2 linked regions of the Pedobacter ginsengisoli genome follow. The protein of the gene in region 2 interacts with the protein of the main gene of each other region in a pairwise test. Links are inferred from orthologs where the notes say so. Each region holds a gene or a part of one and is shown on either strand. Other genes may lie near its edges.

Evidence for each region. The genes of interacting proteins can lie anywhere in the genome.
Region 1: the proteins of ruvC (region 2) and ruvA interact in binary tests that used the Escherichia coli proteins (3 or more experiments, as listed by UniProt). The link is inferred for Pedobacter ginsengisoli from one-to-one orthologs.

What each region holds. Positions count from the first base shown.
Region 1 is NZ_CP024091.1:3,965,196-3,969,586, forward strand. What follows is about bases 1,625-4,391. They hold ruvA (Holliday junction branch migration protein RuvA), read right to left. Parts: upstream 3,417-4,391; coding sequence 2,832-3,416; downstream 1,625-2,831. Other genes in these bases: sprA (cell surface protein SprA), read right to left, coding at 1,625-2,759; CPT03_RS16280 (NADP-dependent malic enzyme), read right to left, coding at 3,420-4,391. Outside these bases: more of sprA, read right to left, coding at 1-1,624. UniProt on the Escherichia coli protein: The RuvA-RuvB-RuvC complex processes Holliday junction (HJ) DNA during genetic recombination and DNA repair.
Region 2 is NZ_CP024091.1:4,879,906-4,885,239, forward strand. The notes cover bases 800-3,585. They hold ruvC (crossover junction endodeoxyribonuclease RuvC), read right to left. Parts: upstream 2,583-3,585; coding sequence 2,016-2,582; downstream 800-2,015. Other genes in these bases: CPT03_RS20480 (hypothetical protein), read left to right, coding at 812-1,027; CPT03_RS20485 (DUF4349 domain-containing protein), read left to right, coding at 1,163-2,014; CPT03_RS20495 (hypothetical protein), read left to right, coding at 2,626-3,585; CPT03_RS20500 (glycosyltransferase family 2 protein), read left to right, coding at 3,581-3,585. In the rest of the region: atpG (ATP synthase F1 subunit gamma), read left to right, coding at 1-728; more of CPT03_RS20495, read left to right, coding at 3,586-3,603; more of CPT03_RS20500, read left to right, coding at 3,586-4,717; CPT03_RS20505 (ABC transporter permease), read left to right, coding at 4,717-5,334.

The DNA.
Region 1 (4,391 bases), 910 kb from region 2 along the record:
CTGGAAGGTAAGTTACTGGCATTCCTGTTATAAAAAGTAGGATCAATATTATAAAATGCTATCCGCGCCCTGTTATATCCATAAGCAAGGTCATTGATCAGGTTCGATTCAGGAAATAATTGCGGTGTACCTGATAATTGCCAGGCTACAGCACTTTTAAGATCTATCACAGACCTCGATGCTTCAAAATCGTCAAGGTAACTTACCCCACCACTCTTACCTCCAAAGTTCAGGGCATTTGGGTGGCCCGGTAACAATTGGGCAAACTCTCCCGAAAACGTAATGCTCGAAGGGGCTTTTGTTGAAAGGAAAGGCAATTTATCAACCAGCTTGGTTAAAAACCTGGATGGAGAATTGTAATTAACATCAAAGCCCCAAATGGTATTTGAAATGGGTTCTTCTCCAATATTTACTTTCGGGGTTAATGGCTTTTCGGAAAGGTTCATTATTGTACCCCCCAAATTCAGCTTATTATTTACCTTATAGTCCAGCCTGGCACCAAATAAGGAGCGCTGCTGCAGTCCAAAAAGCTCGTTATTTTCAGTTGAGATCCTAATGGGCTGACCTGATATTAAGATCCCTGTATTTAATATTTTAACCCTGCCTCCCTGATAGTCTACTGTAAAATCAACACCTTCCTGCAAAGGGATTGTACCGGCAAAAACCCTTACTGATCCCTCAGGCACATTGATGGCATTCAGGCTAAACTCCGACGCAATATCTGACTGATAGCTTCCCTTTATAATGTACCTGTTTTGTTTGGTAAACAATTGCTGTGCAACAACCTTGGTAGAATCATATAATGCCGTATAAGTATATTTATCAATAAAAGCCTGTTCCGTTGGCAAAAATTGGCTCGCTAAATCCCTCCCAAAAGGCTCAACCAGCGGAAAAATTATTCGGCCATTTAATGGATCTATAGTGATATAGCCATTTTTGGTATTGGAAAGCACATAGGCTGTATTTCCACTTGTATTGTTAATGTTATTGGTATTATTCAGCGAATTGCTGTTCCCAAATGAGTTGGAAGCATTGGAGCTGGCATTTGAATTAAATGGATTGTTCTCCGTCTGAAAATCAAAAATCCCATCTGGCTTCAATTCATCCTGCTGATTCAAGCGGTCCAAACCTGCAACCTGTATCCATAATTTATCCTTTAAAGGCCTTTTAAATTCATCCAGCTTCTCGCCCTCAGTAATTACAGGTCTTTCAATACCTGTCTTCTCATCAATCCTAAATATATCAAGCTTAAAATTCTGCTGACTGATCTGGTACCCACCAATAGAATAAATATTTTTCATCATTAACCCCCAGGTAGGCAGGTTAACTTTTGTTGTTTCATTCTTTAATAATTTTGCAAATAAAACTTTAGGGTTGGCCTGGTCAAATGGTACATCAGTAGTAAACTCACCTACCTGATATTCAACACCATTGTAAGTATAACGATAAGCAACAGCTAGTACCTCATCAGTGTTCAGGGCATTATTTAAGGAAATATAACCCAGCTTAGGCTGAAAGGTAAATTCACGTTCTGTCAACCGTCTTGCATAAGTAAGCTTTGCATAATTATCTGTACCCCCTGCCTGTTGAAAGAAAGAAATAATTGCATTGGAATTGGTTTGCCTCGCATCTGCCGGCAACATATCCAATAAATTATTGGAATGCTTTGGAAACTGGATATTCTTAAACCCCGAAGGAAGCACTGAAGTCCCTCCACCTAGAGTCGTATTATAAGGTTTATTTTCTCCTAAATCCATAAATGCAAGCACATCTCTTGAATCCTGGGTATTACCTGCTTTATTTGTTACCCATACCTCTATTTTGGTAATGATAACACCAGTAGTAATCGTTGGAGGATTTGAAAGCGATTTATTGTAGTTATCTCTAAAATACTGGGCAAGGAAATAGTGTTTATTGGCCTCATAATTATCAGCGCTTAGTCTGTATTCATTCTGCTGCGCACCATTATTGATCTGTATTTCCCTGGATTGCGATTTTTGCTGGGTAAAAACCGTATTCACATTCAGTTTACCAAACTGCAATTGTGTTTTTATCCCAAACAATGCCTGGGTTCCGCTAATTAAGGTAGTATTCAATGGAAGGCTCACATTACCTGCCTCAATTTTCTTTATAATATCATCATCCCCACCGGTATAATCCAGCTTAATCTGATTCTCAAAATCAAATTGAGCCTCGGTGTTGTAGTTCATATTTACCTTCAGCTTGGTACCGATGTTACCAATCACATCCATCTGGATGCGCTGGTTAAAATCAAAATTCCCCTGAAGTCGCTGCCGTTCATTAAACAGCGGATTTTCGTTTTTATTTATCCTGCCCAAAAAGGTCAGTTCAGCCTCTCCCCTGGGTTGGATATTAATGGTATTACCCCCAAATATTCTCTCGAAAGCCTTGCTGTTAATACTCAAACTAGGAATAATCCCCGTTCTTCTTACATCATTAATCTCTTCATTTGAAAGCACCCTCCAGTTATCGCGCTTAATTTCACTGCTGATCAGTCGCTGATACTCATCGATGGTAAGGTATTGAGGTGCAGACAACAACTTGTCACCAATCAGCTGTCTTATGATATATCTTTTATTTACCGCATCATACTCCACATCCCTTTTCACATTATCAGGCAAAGGCTTAAAAGAATTTGATGATGGCCTTATACCCAACCTTTGCTTCTCCTTTAAACCGAATAAATTCTTTGACGTATCACTGGCAACCCGCCCAACAACAACTTGAGAGAGAGCCATTTTCCCCCAAAAAAGTGTTACCAGGAGGAGCGGTAGTATTCGCGTTAATTTGTTTTTCAAGAGTAAAAAAAATTATAAATTCTTCAGGGCTAGTTTAATCATTTGTTCTACTGATAAATCCTGACCACCCACCTTCACTGCGCCATCAATTGCTTTTTCTGAGGCAGGTTTTGCAAAACCAAGCATCATTAAAGCTGATAAAGCTTCTTCCTTTACGGTATTGTTTAAAGGGGCCGCAATTAACGACCCCGTTCCTTCTTTCTTTAGTTTGTCCTGCAGTTCAAGAACAAGTCTCTGTGCAGACTTTGCACCTATTCCTTTTATACGTTGTATAAGTGGCAGGTCTCCGCTAATAATAGCCGCCTGAATTTCATTGGGAGTAATAGACGAAAGCATCATCCTTCCCGTATTTGGCCCTATGCCTGATACCGAAATCAGGTGCAGAAACAATCTTCTTTCACCTTCATCGGCAAAGCCATAAAGTGTATGGGCATCCTCCTTAACGTGAAGCCAGGTATAGATTTTACAACGCTCAGTATCAGCAAGGCTACTGTAGGTATTTAGAGATATATTAATATGGTAGCCAACACCCCCGGCTTCCACTACAATATACGCAGGGCATTTAAAGGTTAACTTACCATCAATATATGCAAACATATTTTATTTTTTTGAAATTCTTTTTAATAGACCTTTTTTCGGATTTGCTTCCTGCTCCTTAGCCTGTACATCTAAAACCGCAATGGTTACCATATTTACAATTTCTCTTACTGAACTGCCCAGCTGCACAATATGTACCGGTTTTTTTAATCCCAGCAAGATCGGGCCAACAGCTTCAGCTTCTCCAAGCTCCTGTAATAATTTATAGGCAATGTTACCAGATTCCAGATTAGGGAAAACCAGGGTATTTGCCGGCCCACCTACTAATCTGCTAAAAGGGAAATTATCTTTTAACATCTCATTATTAATAGCAAAGTTTCCTTGCATTTCACCATCCACCATAATTTGCGGATATTTTTCGTGCAAAATCTTTACTGCCTTCCTTACCTTTTCCGGCACAATACCTTCGTTAGACCCGAAGTTAGAATATGAAAGTAAAGCTACTCTTGGCTGTATATTAAATTTACTTACCGAACGTTCCAGTAACAAGGTCAAATCAACCAACTCTTCTGCCGTTGGATCAACATTAACAGTAGTATCACCAAAAAACACAGGACCCTTCTTTGTCATCATCATGTACATACCTGCAACACGATTCACACCCTCCTCAGTACCAATGACCTGCAAAGCTGGTTTAATGGTCGAAACGTAGTTTTTTGTCAGACCGGAAATCATTGCATCAGCTTCTCCAAATTCAACCATCGAAGCCCCGAAATAATTCCTGTCTCGCAAAAATTTAGTAGCCTCAATTAAAGTTACGCCCCTTCTTTGTCGTTTCTCATACAATGAATTCGCATATTTAGCCATGCGCTGCTGCTCTTCAAAAGGGTCAATAATGGTAACGCCCTCTAATTCTAAAGCATTATCTTCAATGATCTTCTTAATGACCTCCTTGTTACCAAGCAAAATAGGAATAGCAATATTCTCGTCTTTTACAATTTGGGCAGCCTTTAAAATCTTATAGTTATCCGCTTC
Region 2 (5,334 bases):
TCTTAGGAAATCTTTCAGCTAGTTTAGAGGGATCATCATCACCTTTTATACAAGAGCGTGAACCTAACAAGGTTTTGATTGTTGTAGTTTCTTCTAACCGTGGTTTGGCTGGAGCGTTTAATATGAACGTAATTAAAGCTACTAATAATTTAATTGCCGAGAAGTATAGCGAACAGTTAAAAAATGGTAATGTAAGTATTGTAGCTATAGGTAAGAAATCTCAGGATTTCTTTGAGAAACGTAACTACAACGTAATTGGCAACAATAACGAGGTATATTCAGAACTTACTTTTGAAAATGTAACCAAGATCACTGATGCCATTATGGAAGGCTTTGCCAAAGGTGAGTATGATAGAGTTGAATTGGTTTACAACAGATTTAAAAATGCTGCTGTTCAAATTTTAACTACTGAACAACTGATTCCTTTAACCAGTGGTCAAGAAGCTACAGAAGAGAAGTCTACAAATGTGGATTATATTTTAGAACCTTCTCAGGAGGAAATAGTTGAGCAGTTAATACCTAAGTCAATTAAAATTCAATTGTATAAAGCCGTATTGGACTCTCATGCTTCTGAGCATGGTGCCCGTATGACATCGATGGATAAAGCGACTGAAAATGCCGGAGATTTATTGAAAGCTTTAAAACTTTCATACAACCAGGCTCGTCAGGCTGCAATTACAACAGAGCTTACAGAGATTGTAAGTGGTGCAGCTGCCTTAAACGGATAGAATTGAAGGATATAAAAAGATCAGCGTTTATGCTGTATTAGTTTAAAAAATATTATTTTTGCCCAGTAAATAAAAAAAATAAAATGGAACAGACACCAAAACACAATACAGAAAGCATGAAAAGAGCTAACGAAATCTCGATTTATAAATTGATGACCGTTGGGATTTTAGTTGGTATTTTGGGCGTATTTCTACGCTTTGCAGGTGACTCTACTACTTTATCTATTATTTCATGGGTAATCCTTTTAATCGGTTCTATAATCGCTTGCAAAGGTGTATTTAAAATATTAGACGCATAAGAATATAAACATATCTTTTAAAAACGTCCTTATTAGCAAAAGCTGATGAGGACGTTTTTTTTTGTAACGTTTATATTGTTTAAGGTTACCTAATTAAATAATTGGTATTAATGAAAAAACCTAATCATTAATATTATGAAAAATTATTTAACTTATTGTCTGTTGGCAATAATCATGTTTTCTTGTAATGCTAATAAAAATTCAAATTTAGAAAATTCAGATTCAATAGGCGCCAATCTTGAATCAACGGATTCGCTTTTAAACGAAAAGATCATTAAGACTGCAGACATGCGTTTCAGGGTTAAGGATGTACAGAATACGAAGGAGAAATTAAGTTCAGCTATAAAACTGGAGGGTGGAACAATAGCTGAATTCACTGTTCAAAGTAATATTCAACAAACAGAAAAAGTTAAGTATTCTGCAGACTCATTACTTGAACTTACCTCTTATCGTACAGAAGGATTAGTAATAGCAAAGATCCCTTCTGATAAGCTGGATGATTTTACCAATAAGGTTGCAAGACTGGCAGTCTTTATAGATCAGCAGTCACTTAAAATGGATGATCAAAGTATTGTTTATTTAAGCAATAAGCTAAAAAATGAAAATAGGGTCGAGGCAGTAGAGCAACTTAATAAACATGCCAATAAGAAAAGCAATAATGTAGAAAGTTCATTATCTCTTAAGGATGATTATGTAGACAAGAAGATTGAAAATCTGATGATTGATACTAAAGTTCAGTATAGTACAATTACACTTAATTTTTATCAGGATAATACAGTTAAAAGCATTCTTGTGGGAAATGACGACTTATATAGCTATCGTCCAAACTTCCTTACCCGATTAGGGTTAAGCTTTCAGAATGGCTGGTATATTTTTAAGGAATTTATACTTGTAGTAATGAATTTATGGGTTTGGATAGTAATTGTGGTTGCTGCTTATTTTAGTTTGAAATATTACCGTAAAAGAAAAGTAGGCAACGCAAATTAAGTTACTGTTTAAGCCGTTTTTTATTGTCTTTTGCAAAGGCCTCCCATCCGGAGTAGGATTTTCCTGCTCCGCTGGTGTTTACTCTCTGAAAGGAATGGCAAACGGCAACAGCTAAGCCGTCTGTAGCGTCCAGGAATTCGGGTGTTTCTTTAAAGTTTAAGAGTCGCTGTAACATCGCCGCAACCTGTTCTTTACTGGTATTCCCATTTCCTGTTATAGATTGCTTGATTTTGCGTGGGGCATACTCTGCAATTGGAATGTTCCTTGATAGGGCAGCTGCCATTGCCACACCTTGTGCTCGACCCAATTTAAGCATAACCTGAATGTTTTTTCCGTAAAATGGAGCTTCAAGAGCCAGAACATCAGGTTTAAATTCATCTAAAAGGAGCGTTGTTTTCTCAAAAATTCGCTGTAATTTCAAAAAGTGATCATCCATATGATCCATTCTTATAATCCCCATGGTGATTAATTCAATTTTACTTCCTTTTTCCAGCACTATTCCATAGCCCATTATTGAAGTACCTGGGTCTATCCCCATAATCACCCGTTCCTTTTTTTCAGCCAACATAAAACAATATTAAGCATATTTGCAGATAGTAAATGCAAAAAAGTTGACTTCACAATACAAAAAAATACTTTCTTACTTTATTAAAACTGCAATTGTTGTATTTACCTTTTGGATTATTTACAGCAAACTGTCAGATAATGAGAATCTAAGCTCATTTAAGACTTTATTAAAGCAAATCCCCGAATCAGAGATCATTTTGATACTGGCTACGGTGATTGTACTTATGTTTTTGAACTGGGGTCTTGAAGCGCTAAAATGGAAAAGACTACTTTCTGGAATAGAGAAAATTGGTGTATGGAGGGCTATTGAGTCTGTATTCTGTGGACTAACCTGGGCAGTATTTACACCAAACAGAATTGGTGAATATGGTGGCCGGGTTTTCTTTCTGTCGCCAAAAAGGAGAATTGTAGGTGTGGTAGCCATGGCAGTTGGGAATATCGGTCAAATGGTACTTACCAATGTTTTTGGTGCTATTGCAATATGTATTTTCATCTATAAATTTGTAGATATTGATTACCGGTTATTCTACGCTCTGGTAATTCTTTCTGTTATGTTTTGCCTATTTTTTATCATTTTCTATTTTAATATTAAATGGTTAAATGGGATTTTGGTTTCAATGCGTTTTACGCGTAAGTATGAGAGATTCTATGGGATTCTTGCCAGATACAAAAAAAAAGAGCTATTAAATATTTTGCTATTTTGTTTGGCCAGATATGTTGTGTTTAGTACCCAATATTTTATCCTTTTCTATTGGTTGATACCTGATTTGCATTATCTGAATATATTGATGATGGTAAGTATTCTTTTTTTTGTTCAATCAACCTTACCTTCGCTTGATCTTTTTGATATAGGGGTTAGAAGTGTTACTGCTTCCTATTTTTTTGGCTATATCACGGATCAGAACATTGCCGTTATAGCATGCACTGCGGGTATCTGGTTAATAAATATTATAATTCCTGCTATATTAGGCACTTATTTCGTTTTTAAACTTAATTTCTTTGGAAATATTCAGCGCAGTTAGTTATCTCTCCTCATTTTTGACTATTTTATATGTAATAGTTGTTGTTACATTTATTAAAGGTTGGCATAGCCTGATGTATTTTAAGCCTGGTGAGAAAGAAGGGAAGACCAGAGTATCGATCCTGGTTGCGGCACGTAATGAAGAAAAAAATATTTCAAAAACTGTTGATGATCTCCTTGCTCAAAATTACAATGAAGAACTTACAGAAATTATTTTTATCGATGACCATTCTACAGACAGAACCGCTGAAATTATAAGATCGTATGCAAGCAGAGGTGTAAAATTAATTAGCCTTAATGAGGATCAAGCTTTAAACTCCTATAAAAAAAAGGCGATACAAACAGCTATAGGACAGTCGACCGGTACATTGATAATTACTACTGATGCTGATTGCAGAATGCGGCCAGACTGGTTAAAAACGATAATCCAGTTTTATGAGGCAGGAAATTATAAAATGATTTCCTCACCTGTTGCTTATTTTCAGGAAAAAAGTTTCTTTGAGCGGGCACAATCGCTGGAGTTTCTTTATTTAATAGGCTTGGGTGCTTCAACCATAGGGAACAAACAACCGTCTACCTGCAATGGTGCCAATTTGGCCTATGAGAAGGAAGCCTTTTATGAAGTAGGTGGATTTAAAGGAATTGATGATCTCGCTTCTGGCGATGATGAATTACTTTTGCATAAAATAGCAGCTCGCTTTGATAACAATGTTGGATTTTTAAAGAATAGAGATGCTATCGTTTATACACATGCAAAGCCCACATTAAAGGAATTCATTCAGCAGAGGAAACGTTGGGCTTCAAAAAGCACCAGGTATAAAAACAAGTCGATCATTGTTCTTGGTGTCTGTATATGGTTGTTTAATTTAAGTGTGCTAATGAATCTAGGTATTGGCCTCTTTATAGGTTTTTATTTTAAACTGGCTATCTTCCAAGTACTGGCTAAAATCATTGTTGAGTTCTTGTTTTTATATGATGTAACCGGTTTTGCAAGAAGACGAAAATTATTGTTTTTATTACCGGTACTTAATATACTGCACATGATATACATTGTTTATATTGGCATTGCGGGCAACTCCGGAAAATATAATTGGAAAGGAAGAATGGTAAAATAGTGGAAACAAATAATAGCCCTTCAAGAAAAGTCTGGAGGCGGTTTAGAAACAATAAACTGGCCTTGAGTGGGTTATTATTTATCATTACACTTATGCTAATGGGGATTCTTGGTTATACGATTACACCAGATCAGACGCCTAATGCAAATACCATGTACCTTCAGCTCACCAATAAGAAACCAGGCAGATCCTTTGACTTTCTAATAGTTAGTAGAAATAAGAACATTGCAAAGGTTAATTTCTTTGAGAAAATGCTTTATGGGCAGGTGGCTGATTTTAAAAGTATCCCTATTACTTCATATCGAGAAAGTGAGGGCAAAGTTTATGCTAGAGCATATATTGGAGATGATGAACAGGCAGAAGAAATCAGCTACCCTTTAATTAACGGAAATAACCATTATCACCAAACTTTTTGGCTTGGTACAGATTTGTATGGAAGAGACCTTTTAAGCCGATTGATTCTGGGGATTCGTGTGTCTTTATCAGTAGGACTAATGGCTGTCCTTATTTCTTTATTTATCGGAGTCAGTTTGGGCGCCTTGGCGGGTTATCTTGGCGGTAAAATAGATGCCAGTATCAGTTGGTTTATGAATGTTATCTGGTCATTACCATCACTG